Regions from separate parts of the Staphylococcus gallinarum genome, predicted to be linked through region 3. Evidence: predicted binding sites of a transcription regulator. Region 3 holds the regulator's gene; each other region holds the start of a gene.

Region 1 (7,698 bases), 990 kb from region 3:
CTAAGTACGACAGCAAAAGATAATTTAATTAAAATATTCTCTTGCGGGAAAAAAATCAATGATATCAAAATTCCTAACTTCGCCCACTCCATTGTTCCTGCAGTTGTAGGAGAAACAAATTTATTTTGCATCATTTGTTGCATAATTAAACCTGCAAGCGCTAATGTACTTCCAGATATTAAAATACTCACTGTCCTAGGTATTCTACTTGAAACAATGATATTCTTTTGCTCATTTGTTAAATGAAAAATATCAGTTATCGAAACTTTGCTGACACCTATAAACAAAGAAAGGATGGTTAAAATAACTAAAACAGTAAACAACACTGTACCTTTAAGTAAAAATTTCATAATGCCTTCCCTAAATCCCTTCTATTTAATTGCTCCCAATTCTTATTGGTTATGATAATCATTATCACTGTATATATAAAAATTTTACCACGTTCCTAGTTAAATTCAATAGCAATCGAAAATTTTACTTATTTGTTAAAATAATTTATAGAGCTAAACATAATAATTTATTATTTTCATTTGATTATATTTAAATTAAGTGGCTAGGTTTATTTATACATTAGTTGTTGCAAGAGTAGATAATAATTGTCACTATCTTTAGCAAGTGAATACAGTAACTCCACACTGTTAAGCGAATACAAAAAATTAGACAACCTATTTCCTGTACAATACAGAATACGTGTAGTCTAATCGAGTGTTTTTATATAGTTTACAATTAAAGGGTTTAGCATCTTTGTATACTGCTTTTTATAGAGTATTTCTCTAGATTATCCTTTATGGTTTTTGCGACAGTGTTTTGGCGGACTCCCGAGGGAACAGGACAAACTGAAGACCATAGGCTGAATCTGTCCTCTAAGAAAGTAAGCCAACAATACGAAGTAATAACTAAAAAAGCTTCACTCTACTTAGAGCGAAGCTTTTTTCTTAATATTTTACTATAACAATAATTATCTTAAACACATCGCCACTTCAATAACAATATGCATCGATAATTACTGATATATTTAATTACTTAGCAAAAAAGATTAATCCTCAAAGATAAAATCTTCATCTGTCAACGCTTCAACATTCAATGCAAGTGTGTAACCATCACCTTTAACAGAGAAGAAATCATGGTTTTTAGTTGATGTATCTAAAGCATTCTCGATAATTGGATTGAACTCTCTTTCTTCAAAGTATGGTTCAAATCCAAGATTTGATAATGCTTTATTACCGTTGTATCGAACATAATTCAATACATCTTCAGATAAACCAATTTCATCATATAGTGAATGTGTATAAGACACTTCATTTTTATATAAATCATCTAATAATTTATACATTTCTTGATCAGCTTGTTGCTTTTCACTTTCTGATAACTCGTTTCTTAAACTTTGTGCATCCATTCCAGTAAACACACCATGTATTGATTCATCAAGTAAGATTTTACGAATAATTTCACCAGACGTTGTCATTCTACCTTGCCCAGCAAGATATAGTGGATAATAGAAACCTGAGTAGAATAAGAATGTTTCTAAGAATACACTTGATACACGTGCAATATATTGATCATAGATTGAAGCTTCTTTGCCCCATAATTTATGGTAGTTTTCGATAATTTTATCTGATTTATATTTTAAATGAGGTTCTTCAATAACCCATTTATCTAATAAGTAGTTTGTTTCGCTTGAGGGAAGTAATGTCGTAAAAATATGAGAATAACTTTTAGCATGAATTTGTTCCATCATTGCCATGAAAGAATATACAGCTTTTTTACGTAAATCTGTTGTATGTAACATGATAAGTGGCATACCATCATCTGCTTGATGTGTATCCAAACCAGTTAAACCAGCTAACGCTTTTTTAAAAGCATTTTTTTCTGCATCTGTTAACGTCTTCCAACTTGCTATATCTTTAGAAACTTTGAATTCCGTTTCTACCCACATTTGTGAAATATTTTGTCGCCAAAACATATTTGTCATGTCTTCTTGAGTATTCCAATTGACTGCTTTCATTTAGATAATGTCTCCTATTCCAGTATAAATTTATTTAAATAGCGATTATTTACAGTGACAACATAAGCACACAAAGTTAACAGCTAAATCGTTAATATATTAAGACCCTCTTACCGCCCTAATATTAAAGTTACGATTCGCTGTTAACGATGGGTTTCTTATTCATTGATGTAAATATTAAACTGTTGTGTTCACTTACGTTAATAATCACTTTCGTCGTGTTTCACTAAAACTAGATCGAGCAACTTGTACATTCTTCAACACTTAATAATTTATTTCTAGTGTAGTATAAAGACTTTAATCCTTTATGATGTGCATAGACATAGAGTCTAGACAATTCACGTGTAGATATTTCTGAATTCACATATAGAATTGTTGAGATACCTTGATCCACATGTGTTTGAATTGTAGAAATTAAATCGATTAATTTCATTTGGTCAGTATTAAATGCTGATTTATAGTACCACATTGTTTCTGGTGATAAGAATGGCATTGGATAAAATGTTTCCGCATTACCATAAGTACGTCTCTCAATTTGATCAACAATTGGCATAACAGAGCTTGTAGCATTTTGTACATAAGAAATACTTTGTGTTGGTGCAATTGCTAAGCGATACGCATGGAATAAACCATGTGTTTCAACTTGTTGTTGCAATGCTTTCCAATCCTCAGGTGTTGGAATTTCTAAACCATCAAACAATTTACGTACTTTCTCGTATTGTGGTGCAAATGTTTGTGACGTATAGAAGTCAAAATATTTTCCATTAGCATAGTCCGACTTTTCGAAACCTACATATGTTTCTTGACGCTCTTTAGCTATTTCCATTGAACGTTCTATTGAATAGTAATTCATCATCATGAAGAAGATATTAGCAAAATCTTTCGCTTCTTCAGATTCATATCCAATTTTGTTTTTAGCTAGATAACCGTGCAAGTTCATAACACCAAGTCCAACTGAATGCAGTTCACTGTTAGCTTTTTTAACACCAGGTGCATTCTGAATATCTGCTTCGTCACTTACCACTGTCAATGCATCCATACCTGTGTGAACAGAATCTTTAAATTTACCTGATTCCATTACATTCACAATATTTAATGAACCTAAGTTACATGAAATATCACGTTTAATTTCATCTTCTGTACCATAGTCATTGATGATTGATGTTTCTTGTAATTGGAAGATTTCCGTACACAAGTTACTCATTTTAATTTGGCCGATATCTGAGTTAGCATGTACTTTATTCGCATTATCCTTAAACATTAAATATGGATAACCTGATTGTAATTGTGTTTGAGCAATCATATTCAACATTTCACGTGCATCTTTTTTCTTCTTATCAATGTTTGGATTAGCTACTAATTCATCATAATAAGCTTCTAAATCAATATCATCCAAAGTTACCCCATACTCTTTATATACTGTATGTGGTGCAAACATGTGGAAATCCTTGCCTTCCTTAGCTAAATCAAAGAACTTTGAAGGTACGATTAAACCAGTAGAAATCGTAGATAAACGTAAATCTTCATCAGCATTAACCTTCTTAGTATCTAAAAACTCTTCAACATCATAGTGGAAGATATTTAAATATACAGCACCAGCGCCTGGGCGTTGTCCTAATTGGTCTGCGTAGCTAAATCCACCTTCTAATGACTTAGCAACTGGAAGTACACCCTTTGCAACACCTTTAATGCCTTTAATCGCTTCACCACGTGCACGTAATTTAGATAAATTAATCGCTACACCGCCACCAATTTTACTTAATTGTTTAGCTGTTGCATCGATAAAGTTAATTGAATTTAAACTATCATCTACTTCTAATAAGAAACATGATACTAATTCACCACGACGAGCACGTCCTGCATTTAAGAATGTAGGTGTCGCCGGTTGGTAACGTTGTTCAATCATAGCTGAGATAAATTGCTTAGCTGTTGCCTTATGACCATTAGCAAGATAAAGTGCAACAATTACAACGTGCTGTTTATAATCTTCTAGATATTGACTCTTGTCATTTGTTTTTAATGCATAATCTTTAAAGAATTTACTAGCTGACATGTAACTTGCAAAATTGAATTCAATTTGCTTAGCAAAATCAGTAATTTCTTGAAGATCTGCTTCTGAATAAACTTCAAAAACATCAAAATAGAAGTCGTTGTCGACGAGGTAGTGTAGGCGTTCTAGCTCACTATCAAAGTAAATTGTCTTGTCTTGGATTTCTTCTAAATATACTGTTAACGCCTCTTGGTCCTTTTCTAAATTGAAAAAACCATTGTCTTTACGCTTGGTAACTTCGTTATTTAATTCAATATGATTGTATTTCTTCTCGTCTATTATCTTCATTAAAATGCCCCACCTTATCTTTAAATTCGCTAATGTCTTCCTTTGTGCCTTGAACTTCAAACTTCATTAATAATGGAACGTTATATTGTTCCGAAATAGCGCGTCCAGCTTTGGCGAAATTTTGTCCCCAATTTCGATTACCACTTGCTGCTACCGCTCTAATCAAATCATGATTAACCTCTAAAAATGCTTGTACAGGTTGTGGAATTTCACCAAAACCAATTGTACCAGTGACCATAATGAACGGTTCATCCAATCTTTCCGTGCAATTATTCTGCGTAATTTCCATCGTATTCTTCAATTCTGCTCTGGTAATAAAGCGTCGCACATTACCGGAAAATGAAAAATAAACAACCTTCATCGGCACACCTACTTTCTATCTTTGATCTATCCATTAAATATGGAAAATCATATTATTCCACTAATCTATTCACCTAATTTCAATCGTGTAATGCCCCATAGAAAATCATATTATTTAAAAACACAATATATAGTGATCATGTCATCTACATATAGTGATGCAAAAATACATTTTTGAAGTATTACTACTATATTTGTCATGATTAAGTGGCTAAACCAGTGTGATTTTACTTGAAATTTGGTTTATTATATATAAAGTGACTTGAAACCGAAACACAATATATAGTGTTTCGGTTCTGTCGTTAATACTATATTATGTGTTTCATTATACATAAGTCCGAAGACGATTAAAAGCCTTTTTATTTTAGGAAACTGTGGACAAATTTTGAAAACGGAATGAAAATGGCACCAATTCAACTTTAAATTGAACTCTTAACTTTAAAAAAATTTTTTTACTAAAATTCCGTTCATTTTATTTGATTTTTCTAAAAGTTATACAAAGCGCTATATACCGTTGTTTTGCACATTGCGCCAATTATGTTGTATAAAATATTCAAAAAATTTGCTTTACTTTTTCTAGAATTTAATTTGAACAAAGTCCAAGATAAAAGGGAACATTTGTTCGTATTTATATGATATTATATTACTTCCCTAATTTCAACCATATATACATGTTTTAAATATTTATGCTAATATAGATACGTCAAATTTTTAAAATTGAGGCGATACTATTGAATCCTAAAGTTAAAGGTATCATCGCTATTTTAATTTCTGCTATTGGCTTTAGCTTTATGTCAGTATTCTTTCGCTTAGCAGGCGATTTACCTGTATTTCAAAAGTCATTAGCCAGAAACTTAGTAGCTATGTTTATACCTCTCTATTTCATATTTAAATACAAGCAACCTCTATTTGGTAAACTAAGTAGTCAGCCATTACTTATCTCTAGATCAACCTTTGGTTTAATTGGTGTATTACTTAATATTTATGCCATTGATCATATGATATTAAGCGACGCAGATACATTGATGAAATTAAATCCATTTTGGACTATTTTACTTAGCTTATTATTCTTAAATGAAAAAGTACGCAACTATCAATTTATAGCTATGATTGTGGCGATCTTCGGTATGCTCTTTGTAGTTAAACCTGAGTTCTCTTCGTCAGTGATTCCTGCTATCGGTGGTTTGTTCTCTGGTATTTTTGCCGCAGCAGCTTATACATGTGTACGCGCTCTAAGTTCTAGAGAAGCACCATATACAATTGTATTTTACTTTTCATTCTTTTCAATCATCGTGTTAATTCCATTCACGATTTTTACATTTGAACCTATGTCGTGGTTACAGTGTCTCTATTTATTAGGCGCCGGATTAGCTGCAGCCATTGGTCAGATTGGTATCACACTTGCCTATAGCTTTGCACCAGCAAAAGACATTTCGATATTCACCTATGCATCCATTGTATTTACTGCATTATTTGGCTTTATTCTCTTTGGAGAGTCACCAGATCTATATGCAATTTTAGGTTATATCATTATTATAGGATCTAGTTACTACATGTTTGAAAAAGCACGCCGACAACCCATTGACATACAGAAATAAATGTTAAAAATATATCTTAAAAGGAGCGATTTATATGGCTGAAGGCCGCAACAAAGATGAATTACAAGATATTACACTATTAGGTAACCAAAATAATCAATATGATTTTGATTACCGCCCAGACGTACTCGAGTCATTCGATAATAAACACCAAGGTAGAGATTATTTCGTTAAATTCAACTGTCCTGAATTTACATCTTTATGTCCGATCACAGGTCAACCTGATTTTGCGACGATTTATATCTCTTATATCCCTAATATTAAAATGGTAGAATCTAAATCATTAAAACTTTACTTATTCAGCTTTAGAAATCATGGAGATTTCCATGAAGACTGTATGAATATAATAATGAATGATCTTATCGAGTTAATGGATCCACATTATATAGAAGTATGGGGCAAATTCACGCCACGTGGTGGGATTTCAATTGATCCATATACCAATTATGGTCGTCCTAATTCTAAATATGAAAAAATGGCAGAGCACAGATTAATGAATCATGACCTCTACCCTGAAAAAATAGACAACCGTTAAACATTTCTTATAATTATAAAGAGCATCATCAGTGACGAAAACATCTGTTTTCGTCACTTTTTTAATAAATAAACAGTACAAAAGTTCAATCAAATCATTCAGCATTTAATATTGTACAAATAATACATACACTTGTCATTTTTATAAAAACAGTATAAAATTAATCCAACTATAATTGGGGAGGGAATTTATGAGAAAGGTTAATTATACGCACGAAGAAATTATGGAAAGTACACCACGTACAGGTTTCTTCGGACATCCAAAAGGACTAAGCACGTTATTCTTCACTGAATTTTGGGAGAGATTCAGTTACTATGGTATGAAAGCCATATTAATCTATTATTTATACTATACCGTTGCTAAAGGTGGTTTCGGTTTAGATGAAGCAGTCGCACTGCAAATTGTTTCCATCTACGGAACATTGATTTATATGTCGGGTGTAATTGGTGGTTGGATTGCTGATAGAATTACCGGCACTCAAAATGCTGTTTTCTATGGTGGATTCTTAATTATGATCGGACATATCTTATTGTCACTACCAAACAATCTAACTTTGGTAATGATTGCATTGGCCGTAATCATAGCAGGTACAGGCCTATTAAAACCAAACATTTCCACAACAGTTGGTGAACTTTACGATCGTAATGATGTACGTCGTGATGCTGCCTTTACATTATTCTATATGGGGATTAACTTAGGTAGTTTATTGGCACCATTAATCACTGGTTATTTACAAACAAGAGTGAGTTTCCATGCTGGTTTCTTAGCTGCAGCTATTGGGATGTTCTGTGGCTTAGTTGTCTATGCTATCAAACGCAAAAAGAATTTAGGTTTAGCGGGACGCAATGTACCGAACCCATTA
Region 2 (7,698 bases), 1.1 Mb from region 3:
TGTTAGAAAATCCTGTTTTAGAAGGGTTTACGTTAACGAAATTATTATGGATTAAAGCAAATGAACCTGAAAACTGGGCGCAAATTGCTACATTTTTATTACCCAAAGACTATGTTAGATATAAATTGACGGGCAATCTTCATATGGAGTATTCGGATGCATCGAGCACTCTGCTCTTAGATCCTGTGCTAGAAACGTGGTCGGAAGAATTGGCCACGCACTTTACTGTAGATCACATACTTCCGAACCTGGTGGCATCAGAGGATTTTGTTGGCTATGTAACTCCAGAATTAGCTCGGAAATTAGGGTTGAAAGAGGATGTAGCTGTCTTTGCTGGTGGAGGAGATAATGCTTGTGGTGCCTTAGGGGCAGGTGTTATCAAAGACGAACAAACATTATGTAGTATTGGAACTTCTGGTGTTGTATTAAGTTGTGATAGTAATGCAAAGACTCATTATCGACATAATTTGCATTTTTTCAAACATGTTATCCCTAATCAATCCTATGTGATGGGTGTCACACTTGCTGCGGGTGATAGTCTCAATTGGTTGCGTAGTAATATCTTGTATGATGTATCATATGAGCAAATTTTTAAAGAGGCAAATGCATCGGATATAGGGAGTAATGGTTTGTTATTTGCGCCTTATTTATCAGGCGAACGGACACCCCATGGAGATTCGAGTATACGTGGTAGCTTTATCGGGCTCAGTGCATTGCACACTAGGGGTGATATGGCACGTGCAGTAATAGAGGGTATCACCTATTCCTTGTATGAGTCCATTTGTCTATTAAGAGCAAAGGGTAAGGCAATATCAGAGGTGGTGGCCATTGGTGGAGGCGCTAAAAATGATTTCTGGTTACAACTGCAAGCAGATATGTTTAATGCTAAGGTAAAGCGATTGAAGTATGAGGAAGGGCCATGTATGGGAGCGGCTATACTCGCGATTAAAGGTCTAAATTGGTATAACAATTTAGATGCTATCATGGAGTCATTTATCTGTTTTGAGCAAGTATTCTATCCGAATCAGAACAGCCACGAACAATATCAACAATACTTTGAGGTGTATAAAAAAATATATACACAAACGCGTGAATTGACTTCAAGTTTGTTGTCATTATCAAAAAAATAAAAATTTGTTGCTTGAAAATTAAATTTGAAAACTATAGCATAGAGTTAACTTATAATTTATCAAGTGAATTAAGTTGAACTTGAAAATAAATACATAATGAGTTAAGTTTAAATTAATTATATATGTCATTTACATGTGACGTATGCAAGTTTAAAATTTCATAGAAACCACTGGAAGTGCCTTTATTAAAGGCTGAGACCGATGTAGTGACATAGGGATTCCTTGAACCTGATCCAGTTTGTACTGGCGTAGGAAAGTGGCGTTATAAACAATTAGTATTCGTTCATTCAACGTTATTTTTCTACACAGAAAAATAACGTTTTTTTATTTATTAGAGGTGAAAGGCATGTTTGTAGCGATAACAGCAGATAAATATTTAGCAAGAAAGGATATAATGCATTATTTAGCTATTGAAGCACATATTGATTATTTGATTGTTAGAACTCCAATGTCATCAGACGAATTGGTTGATTGGATTAATATGTTGCTACAGTATCAATTTCCTAAAGAAAAAGTAATTATTCATGAAAATATAGATGTTTTAAATCGTTGTGCTTTAACCGCGATTCATTTTAAAGAATATAATAATCAAGATTTATTTTTTAAGCAGCGCTTTCCACATATTCAGGTGAGCAAGTCAACGCACCATAGTAGAATGGTTGCTGAGGCAGCGCAACGTGGTTTAGATTTTGTCTTGTTTAGTCATATCTTTGAAACGAAATCCAAGCCAGGCATAGCACCACGGACAACTGACGAAATTAATGCGGCATTGCAATATGATATTCCAGTGGTCGCGTTAGGTGGCATTAATCATCGAACAATTGCTCAGTTGCCAAATGGCTTTGATGGTATTGCAGGCATCTCACTTTTTGAAAAAGATAATGTTGCACATTTAGAGCAATTGAAGGAGGTGTGGCATGCATATGTATGATGTCATCATTATTGGTTCGGGTGTTATGGGCATGTCGATAGCGAGAGCATTGAGTGAACATTCGGTCCATGTAGCTATAATTGATCGAGATATACCTGGCATGCATGCCTCGTATAAGGCTGGTGGGATGTTAGGTGCACAAAATGAATTTACTCAAGAATCAGCGCTCTATCATATCGCGCGTAAATCACAACAAATGTTTCCAACACTAGCAAGTGAATTATTGGATGAAGTCGCTTTAGATATTGAATATTTAAACAGTGGCTTAATTAAAATAAACGCCTCGAAAGCTGATGCGCATGACATTCAATTGCAGTATCAATTTTTAAAGCAATATAATGACCAGATTGAGTTGCTAACGGATTCAAGATTATGTGAATTGACCAACGCTAAGGTTATGAACAATGGCAAACAAGCGATGTATATACCGGACGATCATCAAGTCAATGCTAATCGATATACGAAAGCACTGCTTGAGTCTATAAAAAGGCGGAACGTGGAACGTTGTTATCATACGGAAGTGCATCATATTGAATCACTTAAACAAGGTTACAAAGTGAAGACACAGAATGGTTCGTTTTATGGTAAAAAGGTTATCGTCGCTGGTGGTGCATGGAGTGGTAGGTTAGTGTCACCCCACTTACAATCGCATAATGTTACAGGTGTCAAAGGTGAAGCGTTACTCGTAGAACACCCAACATTGAATTTGAATACAACGTTATTTATGACGAATGGTTGCTATATCATTCCAAAGTTACAACACCGTTACATGATTGGTGCTACAAGTTACTTTGATGATTACTCTGTCGGAGTGTCGTCGGTAGGAAGAGATTGGCTCTTACATCAAGCATCGACTATTGTACCTCAATTAAAAGATAGTCAGATGCTACATGAATGGTCCGGAATACGACCTTATAGTAAAGAAGAACGTCCAGTTATGGATGAGGTGGCGCAAGATTTGTTTGTTATCACAGGGCATTATCGCAATGGAATCTTATTATCGCCATATATTGGTGCTTTGATGTGTGAATGGTTATTAACTGGGCAACGTCCAGAAGATTTACAAGATTTTAGAATTGAGAGGAGTGTTGACAATGCAATGCATTATTAACGGTGACAGCTTTAAATTTAGCAAAGAGTTAAATATTCAAGAATTGATTCAAGAAATGGGATTAGATGAAAATCGAATCATCGTTGAACACAATGAAGAATTGATTCAACGACAACAGTTTCCTGTTCAAGTGGTAAGAGATCAAGATTGTTTAGAATTATTAGAGTTTGTAGGAGGCGGATAGGATGATTGAAATTGGTAAATTCAAATTAAATTCGAGACTATTATTAGGTACTGGCAAATTTGAGAATGAGGATATACAACAACAATCGATACAAGCATCAGAAACTGAGGTGTTAACATTTGCAGTACGTCGAATGAACCTTTATGACAAAGATTTACCTAACCCACTTGCTCAAGTAGATTTATCAAATTTTGTGACCTTCCCTAATACTGCAGGAGCAAAAACTGCACAAGAAGCGGTACGTATTGCTGAAATTGCGAATCATGCTGGTGTATGTGACATGATTAAAGTTGAGGTGATTGGAGATGATGAAACACTGTTACCTGATCCAATTGAGACTTATGAAGCTTGTAAAATATTATTGGAAAAAGGTTATACAGTATGCCCATATATTTCTAATGATGTCGTGTTAGCTAAACGATTAGAGGAATTAGGTGTCCATGCGATTATGCCGTTAGCTTCTCCAATAGGAACGGGTAGAGGCATTAACAACCCATTGAATTTAAGATATATAATAGAACGTACAAATGTACCGGTGATTGTAGATGCTGGGATTGGTTCTCCAAAAGATGCTTGTCATGCAATGGAACTAGGCGCTGATGCAATCTTATTAAATACGGCGATATCAAGTGCAGAAGATCCAGTTAAAATGGCAGAAGCGATGAAGTTAGGTATCAATGCGGGTAGATTGAGCTTTGAAGCTGGAAGAATTCCAGTGAAATATACAGCACAAGCGTCTAGTCCGACTGAAGGAATTGGATTTTTATAATGAAAAGATACCAACGTCAAGCGATTTATGCACCATTTGGTAAACATGGGCAAAGTCGACTTGAAAACACTCATATCATGATACTTGGTGCAGGTGCGTTGGGGAGTCACTGTGCGGAAATATTAACTCGGATGGGTGCAGGCAGTCTAACCATCATTGATATGGATGTCGTTGAAACATCCAACCTACATCGTCAAGCGATATTTGATGAAATGGATGCTGAACAATTGCAACCAAAAGTAATTGCCCTTGAAAATAAATTAAAGTTGATTAATAGTAATGTGAAAATCACTGCGCTATATCAAGAGCTCACTAATAACAATATTGAAAATTTATTAAAGACGTATCAACCGGATATCGTAATTGATGGAATGGATAACTTTACAATGCGCTTTCTTATTAATGAAGCATGTCATAAATGCCAAATACCTTGGATATATGGAGCGGCAGTGGGAAGTAAAGGTTCAGTGTATGCCATTGACTATACGGGACCTTGCTTTAAATGTTTATTAGAGACCGTTCCTCAAACAGGAGAGAGTTGTGCAATCAATGGTGTATTGCCACCAGTTATTTATCAGGTTGCTAGTATGGAGGTTTCTGAACTATTGAGGTGGCTATCTGGTCATGGCTTTTCTAAAAAGTTAATCACGATGGATAGCTTTACTATTGATGTGAAGACATTAAATATTAGTGGGTTAAAGCAGCATCAGTGCCCAGTCTGTGAACGACAACACTATGAATATTTAAATCAGCCAAGGACCAAACACGTTGAAAAGCAATGTGGGAATACCTATCTATTGCGTTTCAACCCTTCAGTGTTTAATTATGCAACGCTCTTACCTACTACAATTGTTAAGCAAAATGACTTTGCTAAGTTGATGACCTATCAAGGTTATCAAATGACATTATTTAAAGATGGTAGAATGAACGTTTACGGTTTAGACGAAGAAGCGGATGCACAACAACTTTTCCTTACTTTGAATAAAAGCGTTAAATAATCTATTAAATGATCGTAATCATAAAATCGAATAGGCATTAAACACTAAAAAGACTAAACTCTACTGCTAATTTCCTATTTTCTAACTGTATGTTATATAACATAGAGATTAAAGTATGGGAGATTGATAGTACTCAAGTATTTATTTAAATATTGACCGTGAATAATAATTGAGTGCAATCGTAGTGACTTTGTAGATAACTTAGTCTTTTTTTATTATGTAAATAAAAGAAAGTTGTCATTGCAACTAAAGTTCAATAATCCTTCATAAAGTTTTGGCAAATTTGTTAACAGCCCTAATCCTGTTTGAAAACACTATATATTGTGTTTTATATTAAACTAAGACACAACATATAGGAATGAGAGGGGATCAAATGAACAAACTTGAGCAAGATTTAAAACGATTAATAACAAAGGACCCAACGGTCGTTAACGAAAATGCTAATAAAGATAGTGCAACATTTTCAACAATGAGAGATTTGACGGCAGGTGTAGTCTCTAAATCCTATGCCTTAAATTATTTATTACCTGAAAATGTGGCAACTGCACATAAAAAAGGGGAAATACATTTTCACGATTTAGATTATCATCCGTTTCAGCCATTAACAAACTGTTGTTTAATTGATGCTGAAAAAATGCTGTCAGAAGGTTTTCAAATCGGTAATGCTACTGTGACATCACCTAAATCTATACAGACTGCTTCGGCACAATTAGTGCAAATTATAGCAAATGTTTCGAGCAGTCAATATGGTGGATGTACGATTGATCGTGTAGATGAATTGTTAAGTCATTATGTTATTTTTAATGAGCAAAAGCACCGCGAAACAGCAGAAAAATTTGTTACAAAGGACAATATAGATACATATATCGACGAACAGATTACACGTGACATTAAAGACGCAATTGAAAGTTTAGAATATGAAATCAATACGCTATATACTTCAAATGGTCAGACACCATTTGTAACCTTAGGCTTTGGATTAGGAACAGATTGTTATAGCCGTAAGATTCAACAAGCGATCTTAAATACACGTATTAAAGGATTAGGGAAAAATAGAATTACTGCAATCTTCCCTAAATTAGTATTTTCTATTAAAAGAGGTGTCAATTTAGAGCAACAGGACCCAAATTATGATATTAAACAATTGGCATTAGAATGTTCGACAAAGCGTATGTACCCTGATATTTTAAATTATGATAAAACTGTGGAACTATTAGGTGATTTTAAAGCACCAATGGGTTGTCGTTCATTTTTACCATCTTGGAAAGATGAAAATGATAACTTTGAAAATAACGGACGTTGTAATTTAGGGGTCGTAACATTGAATGTACCGCGTATTGCTATTGAGTCTAATGGTGATATCGAGACATTTTGGAAGATTTTCCATAAGCGTATGGAAATTATGCATGATGCATTAGTATATCGCATTGAAAGAATTAAACAAGCAACACCAGATAATGCACCAATTTTATATAAAAACGGTGCATTTAAATACAAATTAAATGATGAGGACACGGTATTTTCGATATTTAATAATAAGCGTGCAACTTTATCTATGGGCTATATTGGTCTTTACGAGGCGGCTACAGTATTTTCTGGACCGAATTGGGAAACACAATCTAAAGCAAAGGCATTTACCTTAGATATATTAAAAGCAATGAAGTCATATCAATTAAAATGGACTGAAACTTACGATATATGGTTTAGTATCTATAGTACACCGAGTGAATCGCTTACAGATAGATTCTGTCGTTTAGATCAAGAAATATTTGGTGACATCCCAGATATTACAGATAAAGGTTATTATACAAATTCATTCCACTATGACGTGCGTAAAGATGTGAGTCCATTTGAGAAAATTGATTTTGAACAAGACTATCCAGTTTATGCAAGCGGTGGTTATATCCATTACTGTGAATATCCAAAATTAAATCACAATTTAAAGGCATTAGAATCTGTATGGGATTATGCATACGATAAAGTAAGTTATCTGGGTACTAATATACCGATTGACCATTGTCATGAATGTGATTTTAAAGGTGACTTTAAAACAACAGAAAAAGGATATCAGTGTCCAGAATGTGGTAACGATAATCCAAAAACTGTAGATGTCGTAAAACGTACTTGTGGTTATTTGGGCAATCCAGTGCAACGACCAACAATTGAAGGACGTCATAAGGAAATTTGTGCACGTGTTAAACATTTGAAAGATAAGACAGTATGACAATCTTAGATTTGATCAACGGACAAGGTTATATTGCAAGAATAGAATCACAAAGTTTCGTTGACGGTGAGGGTGTGCGATGTAGTATTTATGTTTCAGGTTGTCCATTTGCCTGTAAAGGATGTTACAACAAGGCGGCTCAAAATTTTAGATACGGTGAAAGGTTTAATGAGGAAGTCCTAGAGGAAATATTAGAAAATTGTGCTCCAGATTATATAGATGGTTTGAGTATATTAGGTGGTGAGCCATTTTGTAATTTGGATACAACATTGCGTTGTGTGCGTGCATTTCGCCAACGTTTTGGTAACAGTAAGACAATTTGGGTTTGGAGTGGTTTCTTATTTGAGTATT
Region 3 (7,698 bases):
ATCGTCTAACTTAAAGTTAACTTTGCCTACTCTACTTAAGATAACGGTCTTGAGCCGGATGTGATTTAGCACACCATTTACAAAGTAGTAATGAACAAGTATACTTACCAAAATCTCATCTCACTTGGCTCTCTGTAAAGTATTCACTGGTCCATCATGTCTTTGACAATTTCATATTGATTTAGATTTATCTATATTATACAACAATTATTCAATATTTCAATCGTTCCTATAATTTTTTCCTTCAAGATAGTATGGTGTAGCCAATGCTTTAATACGCTCTAATATTCTAGCCGCCTTAGTTTGCTCTGTACCATCACGGGTCACAGAAAGATGATGTTCCAATTCTTTGAAGCTCAGGTTAGATGTGAAGAATGTAGGTAGTTCTTGTACCATACGATAATGTAACAATGGGCCAATCACTTCATCACGTGCCCACGGCGTAATTTCCTCAGCACCGATATCATCTAATATTAAGATATTCGCTTCTCTTACACGTGATAACTTAGTTTCAAATGAACCATCTTTAAATCCACCCTTTAATGTTCGAATGAATTCTGGTAAGTATACGATAGTTGAAGGAATTTTTTTAGTCTTTAACTGATTGGCGATTGCTCCCATTATAAATGACTTGCCTGTACCAAATGGCCCATATAAATAAAGTCCTTTAACACCCGTCTCTTTATTGGTGATTTGTTCACACACTTTATTTACCGCCATAGCTACGTCCAATCTATCACGTTTATCCATATAAATATCTTCTAATTTAGCATTTAAAGTATCGCGTTGCATATGGTGCGAAGTAATTAGATGGGAGTTGAATCGTTCTTCATCATGCTTTATTTTACATGGACATGGCAAATATTTAATTTTTATATGTCCATGTTCAATATATAACTCTGGTACATGCCCCTTTACAAAGTTCGGACATTGTTCAAATGCATGGCCATCATAATGTTTTTGTTGATCTTTATATTCTTGCAAAATATTTAAATCTTCATCAATCATAGCATTAGTTAGATTCTTCTGATTTGACTCTAAAAAAGCTTTTACATCAGGATCATTTATTACATCTTTTTTAATTTTAGCAATGCGCTTTGATAAATCATTAGAGTCGCCCATTATATTACTAAAAGACTTCATAGCTTATTCCTCCTTCCATTGTTGTTTCAAATGTTTAAGAAAGGCTTCTCTATCAGCCTTTAATTTTTCATCTTCTTCTGGTTCATTGTTTGCAGTTGCAGGATGATCATCCTGATCCTTAGCTTCTAATAACCATTTTGGCGTCATTTCTCTTGACGCTAATTGACGTTGTTTATACTTTGGAGCATGATTACGTGGTTCAGATTGTGCCTTATTCACTTTCATCGCTTGTTGATATGCTTGCTCTGCAGTCTTAATTCCTTTTTTCTTCCAATTGGACGCTATTTCTAAAATGTAAGTCTTTGGCAACTTCATATCTTCTTTTAACATAACATATTGAAGTAATACATTAATGACACCGAATGATAGTTTTTCTCGTTCAATTAAATCTTCAATCATAAACTTTTGTTGTGCAGTTGGTTCAGATTCTGACCAAGAAGCTAACATGTCAATCGGACTCGTTTCTTCTAGTTGCTGTAACCATTGTTGTTGTTTACTTTCCGTTGATGCACTTTGTTGAGTTGGTTCACTTTGTTGAGTTGGTGCAGATTTTGAAACTGCGTCACCCTTTTTATTTAATTTAGGTAACTGTTGTTCATGTTCAATTAAATAATAAGTTCGAGCATGCTTTCTTAACTCTTCAAAAGAAAGTTCTTGGGCACTAGTAATCGATTTCAAGATAATGCGTTTCATCGATTCTGGTGTCAAACCATATAAAGTAGCTAACTGTGTGATTAACTGTTTTGCATCTTTATTGATAATCTTTTTACTAATAAAATGTGTCTGCAATAGGTCATATAATGTCTCAAAATCAAACTTTACATCTGAAAGCTCGATGCCATTATAATGTTGGTCGTTCGGAATTTTACTCGTATCCACTTTAACTTGATGATTAGGTACTTTAAATACATCTGTAAATGTTCGCGTGACCTCTTGATAGTGTTGCATTGCTACAGTATGTTCTGCTTCGAAATACTGCTTTAATTGATGGTAACGCTGCTTACTGACTTCACTGTAAAGATAGACTGACAACATTGGATCATTAAAAAATTGTTTAGCAGATGGTGGTTGCACCAATTGATAGACAAATGAAGAAAGTTGTTCATCATGCTTTACAAAGGATTTCATTAGCCCAATACCTTCTAGCAAATCCATTTGTTTTCGAAATTCTAGCAAATTAATCTTTAATTCACTCATAATAATATAATGTGTAGCAATTGTGTCGGCTGACTGCTCAACAAATTGGTTTAAATAATGGTATAAACCAATTGCCTCAGGACCTATAAGTGGTGTAAATAATCTATTTAGTATTTGCAAATGTCTGTGATTGATTTCAAAATTACGAATGACATTAAAGTTATCATGCGGTCGCAATCCATAATCATTTGCCTGTAATCCCATCTAAGAATCACTCCGTTTATTCTCTGCTAAAATACCTTGCATCGATTCTAATAATTGATCGACATCTTTAAACTCTTTATAGACAGACGCAAATCTCACATAAGATACTTGATCCACGTGCATCAATAAGTTCATTACATACTCCCCAATTTCTCGCGAAGAAATTTCAGCTTGACCTGCATCACGCAATTGCCATTCAACATTATTTGTAATTTCCTCTAACTGTTCATATCGTACAGGTCTTTTCTCACATGATCGCACAAGTCCGTTTAAGATTTTCTCACGTAAAAATTGTTCCCTTGTTCCGTCTTTTTTCACGACGATTAATGGTCTCTTCTCTATATGTTCAAAAGTTGTAAAACGTGTCCCACACTTTTCACATTCTCTTCTTCTACGAATCGCATTAACTTCATCAGCATGTCTAGAGTCGACGACACGTGATTGCGTCGAATTACATTTCGGGCATTTCATCGTCTTATCACCCTCTCAATTTGATTAATTTTCATTATACTATAAATATGAGTCCCACAAAAGAATGGCAACACTTCAACTGAAATCACTTTACTTTTAGTTGTTTTATTATATTAAAATTTATAATTTACACCCATTTTCTTGGTTCCTAATAAAAATGCGCCATATAATATTGAAAAAGCGTAATGATTTCGACCATCTCATTTGGCAAGTCATTTTATCACAATACGATTCAAACGTTAATATATTATTGTTGCAATTCAACATGGTGTTATCATTTTCCTGACCGAGGTATACTAAATACGCTTAAATAGTAACAACTTCACATAATTAAGAAAACGCCAATCTCTATTTTTAACAATAGAAATCGACGTTTTAACTCATTAGAGATAGTTTACTCTACATTGATTATTATATTTTATATTAAGAATTAACCACGGCAGATGTCTGATTTGCAATTAACGAACCAATTTGTGCCGCTACTTCTACAACTCTATTAGAATAACCCCATTCATTATCATACCAAGCGATTACTTTAACCTTTTTATCACCCATTACCATCGTACTTTGTGTATCAATGATAGCAGAATGTGGATTTGTATTATAATCCATAGATACTAATGGTGCATCTTCTGTATCAATCACACCACCTAATGTATGTGCTTTGAATGCTTCGTTAACTTCTTCAACTGTAACAGATTTCTCTAAATCTACAACTAAATCTACTAAAGATACATTTTTTGTAGGTACTCTTAAGGCCATACCATGTAATTTACCTTCTAATTCTGGCAACACTTCTTTTAATGCTTTCGCAGCACCTGTAGAAGTTGGTATGATACTCTCATTGCAAGATCTTGCACGTCTCAAATCTTTATGAGGGTTATCAATATTGTTCTGATCGTTTGTAATCGCATGTACTGTTGTCATCAAGCCATTTTCGATACCAAACTGATCATTTAATACCTTTGCAACTGGACCAATACAATTTGTAGTACATGAAGCATTACTAAAGATATCATATGTTTCGATATCCAATTGATCATCGTTAACGCCTTTAACTATCATTTGTACGTCTCCACCTTTAGATGGTCCTGTTAATAATACCTTTTTAGCCCCAGCTTTAATATGTGCATCTGCTTTGTCGCCATGATTAAATTTACCAGTAGCCTCTATTACGATATCTATGTTCATTGATTTCCAAGGTAAATTTTCTGGATTTCTATCTGAAACTAATGTTATTTCATGATCACCAACTTTGATACCATTTTCAACTGGTTCCACAGTTAAATCATATGCACCATGTGTAGTATCGTAATTAATCAAGTGAGCAATTGTTTCCGGAGGGTAACTTGCATTAATTGCAACCACATTTAAGTCCTTATTTTTTAATGCGATTCTTAATACCATTCTTCCGATTCTGCCCATACCGTTAATTGCAATATTTGTAGCCATTAAAAAGCACCCCTCATCTTTGTGTTATACTTTATGGAAATAGTATAACATAAAACTTTGAATAAGAAAGCGTTTTCTTTTAGAAATTTCAATTTTTTATTTATGCTGTAATATAAAGCTTTTATTATCCCGAAATGCTGTAATAATTAGGCTATTAATGCAAAATATATCTTAATTTATGAGACTAAATGATAAAAAAACGTCAATTCCTATTTAATGTACTTATGCCATAGGAATTGACGTTATTTTTATTTGTATCAATGTGTTACTCTCATTATTTAGCATATATTGTTAAAAGCGTTACAACTTAGCTACGTTTCAAAACGTTAAATTTCGAAGCTAACGCCTTAATAAATCAGTGTTTTTATCTTCGTTAAACTTGCTAAAGAGATTAACTTAAGCACCTATAGTTAATAACAATTACATACATGCTATTTAATATGACTAAAGTAATTACTGTCCATCTTCTATTTCATTATCAATATAACCCTCTTCAATCAATAATGTTTCGACATTTTGCTTTAATTCAAGTTTGGTATCTCTATTATCAATTACATGATCTGCCATTCGACGCTTTTTATCTATTGAAATTTGACTTAAGACACGCGCTTTAGCATCCTCTAAACTTAAATCATTACGTTCCATTAAACGCTCGATTTGTATACTTTCAGATGTATATACCAACCAAACTTCATCGACAGTATCCTGCAATTCATTTTCATAAAGTAATGGAATATCCATAATTACATTATATCCTTGTTCTAAATAGGCCTCTTTTTCTTGTTCCATAATTTCATGGACGATTGGATGGACTATTTCATTGAGTTCTAATCTCTTTTCAGGATAATTAAAAATAAGTTCTCCAACATATTGTCTATCCATCTCACCATTCTCTAAAATCGCTTCCTCACCAAAGTGCTCACGAATTTGAGCGAGACCTGTCGTTCCTTTTTCTACTGCCTTTCGTGATGCAACGTCAGCGTCGACAATTTTAAAACCATGTATAGTTAATAATTCAGATACAGTTGATTTACCTGTAGCAATACCACCAGTTAATCCTATGACTTTTGGCATAATACTCACTCTTCCTTTACTTTTGGCATGTCGGACAAAAATGACTGTTTCTCGTTGCGATAACTTGTGTTTCTATATCAGTACCACATACTTTACATTGCTTTTGTTTATATACATTTAAATGTAGTTGCATCGTACCTTTACTACCATCTGCATGTAGGTAATCTGATATGCTTGTGCCTCCATTTTTTATACCCACTTCTAGGACTTCTCGAACATAATAAAACACCATTTCTCGCTCTTGATGTTTTAAATCTTTTGATAACCTAGCAGGATGTATACCAGCCCTAAATAACGCTTCACAAGCATAAATATTTCCACAACCTGAAATGACTCTATGGTCTAGTATCATCTGTTTAATTGGTTTATTTTGATACAGTTTCTTATCAAACCATGACAAATAATGACTTAACGCACCATCTTCAAATGGTTCAGGCGCTATTTCTAAAAATGAAGGATAGGCATCAAATGAGGCCACATTTCTAATTTCTCCAAATCGTCGTATATCTGAATACACAAGCAACTTGCCATTTGCTAGTTTAAACACAACATGCCAATGCTTTCTATAATTCGTGTTTGTAATATCTTCTATTTTGTCTACAACAAAGAATCCACCAGCCATACCTAAATGACTGATTAAAATACGATGCTCATGCTGTTTTTTAAGATAGAAAACAATATATTTACTTCTGCGTTCTACCTTCTCAATTATAAATTGTTGCGTGAACATTTGGAACGTATCTAATTCCATTCCTTTGATAATCGTTTCTTTATTTGCTGCCTTACCTTCTTTTACTTTATTTGAAAAGTGTACACCTACAATTTTCTGATCGACAACAAATGGTTCAATTCCTCTTTTTACGTGTTCAACTTCTGGTAATTCCGGCATTATTGTACCAACTTTCTATTTTGCATCATACCACGTCTTGCCATAACTAGATTCTACTTTCAATGGCACATCTAAATCTAATGCATTATCCATAATATCTTCTATAAATTTCTCAAATTCTGATACTTCATTTTCAGGAATTTCGAAGATTAATTCATCGTGTACTTGCAATAATAACTTCGCATGAAAATCTGTATCATCAATTGCTTTAGCAAAATTCACCATCGCTAATTTAATAATATCAGCAGCACTACCTTGAATTGGTGTATTCATTGCTGTACGTTCAGCGAAACTTCTTAAATTAAAGTTACGGCTCGTAATATCTGGAATATAACGACGTCTATGCAATAGTGTTTCCACATAACCATTCGCTTTACAATCTTTAACAATATCTTCCATATATTGTTTCACGCCTGGAAAGCTATCTAAATAATCATCAATAAATTGCTTTGCTTGCTTTCTAGTAATTCCTAAACTTTGACTTAAGCCATAATCACTAATGCCATATACTATACCAAAGTTTACAGCTTTCGCCTGTCGACGCATCATAGCATCAACCTCATTAGGTTCCACATTAAATACTTTCATTGCTGTTGCAGTATGAATATCTTCATCATTGATGAATGCTTGCATCATACTTTCATCTTGTGTGATATGTGCTAAAACACGCAATTCAATTTGCGAATAATCCGCAGAAAATATAACGTTATTTTCATCTGTAGATTTAAATGCTTTTCTAATTTTCCTACCTTCTTCTAGGCGTACAGGAATATTTTGTAAATTCGGATCAATTGAAGATAATCTACCTGTTTGAGCTAGGGTTTGATTAAATCTTGTATGAATGCGCTGATCTTTACTAATTACTTTCTGTAATCCTTCAACATAAGTTGATTGTAATTTAGCCAATTGTCTATATTCTAAAATATACTCGATGATAGGATGTTCGCCCTTCAATTGTTCCAATACATCAACAGCCGTAGAATAACCCGTTTTTGTTTTTTTAATAACTGGTAAATGTAGATTTTCAAATAATACTACGCCTAACTGCTTAGGTGAATTGATATTAAATGATTCTCCTGCCGCATCATAAATATTTTGAATTAATTCATCTAATTTACTTTGAATTTCGCTTTCCATCGTTTGTAAATCATTTACATCGGTATAAATACCAATTTCTTCCATTTGACTTAAAATTTCTGCCAATGGTAACTCTAAATCAAATAGTAATTCTGCTTGATTATACTCAGTCAGTTGTTCAAGCATTAATG

What was found. Region 3 encodes NrdR, which represses ribonucleotide reductase genes. Its sites were predicted from a motif close to AACACNATATATNGTGTT; they were not measured.
Region 1: nrdI (class Ib ribonucleoside-diphosphate reductase assembly flavoprotein NrdI) is a predicted target of NrdR. The motif match lies at 4,976-4,993, and genes of this name have one in related genera.
Region 2: nrdD (anaerobic ribonucleoside-triphosphate reductase) is a predicted target of NrdR. The motif match lies at 5,434-5,451, and genes of this name have one in related genera.

The regions. Positions count from the first base shown of each region.
Region 1 covers NZ_CP069082.1:2,233,901-2,241,598, forward strand. The annotation lists gene JN168_RS10695 (ABC transporter permease) at 1-350, opposite strand, end outside; gene nrdF (class 1b ribonucleoside-diphosphate reductase subunit beta) at 1,037-2,005, opposite strand; gene nrdE (class 1b ribonucleoside-diphosphate reductase subunit alpha) at 2,238-4,343, opposite strand; gene nrdI (class Ib ribonucleoside-diphosphate reductase assembly flavoprotein NrdI) at 4,306-4,704, opposite strand; gene JN168_RS10715 (DMT family transporter) at 5,435-6,301, shown strand; gene queF (preQ(1) synthase) at 6,336-6,836, shown strand; gene JN168_RS10725 (peptide MFS transporter) at 7,027-7,698, shown strand, end outside.
Region 2 covers NZ_CP069082.1:175,277-182,974, forward strand. The annotation lists gene xylB (xylulokinase) at 1-1,130, shown strand, start outside; TPP riboswitch at 1,293-1,402, shown strand; gene JN168_RS00755 (thiamine phosphate synthase) at 1,477-2,061, shown strand; gene JN168_RS00760 (NAD(P)/FAD-dependent oxidoreductase) at 2,054-3,172, shown strand; gene thiS (sulfur carrier protein ThiS) at 3,156-3,356, shown strand; gene JN168_RS00770 (thiazole synthase) at 3,358-4,125, shown strand; gene JN168_RS00775 (ThiF family adenylyltransferase) at 4,125-5,123, shown strand; gene nrdD (anaerobic ribonucleoside-triphosphate reductase) at 5,497-7,347, shown strand; gene nrdG (anaerobic ribonucleoside-triphosphate reductase activating protein) at 7,344-7,698, shown strand, end outside.
Region 3 covers NZ_CP069082.1:1,246,759-1,254,456, reverse strand. The annotation lists gene dnaI (primosomal protein DnaI) at 220-1,143, opposite strand; gene JN168_RS05825 (replicative helicase loading/DNA remodeling protein DnaB) at 1,147-2,544, opposite strand; gene nrdR (transcriptional regulator NrdR) at 2,545-3,015, opposite strand; gene gap (type I glyceraldehyde-3-phosphate dehydrogenase) at 3,439-4,467, opposite strand; gene coaE (dephospho-CoA kinase) at 4,921-5,541, opposite strand; gene mutM (bifunctional DNA-formamidopyrimidine glycosylase/DNA-(apurinic or apyrimidinic site) lyase) at 5,558-6,430, opposite strand; gene polA (DNA polymerase I) at 6,446-7,698, opposite strand, start outside.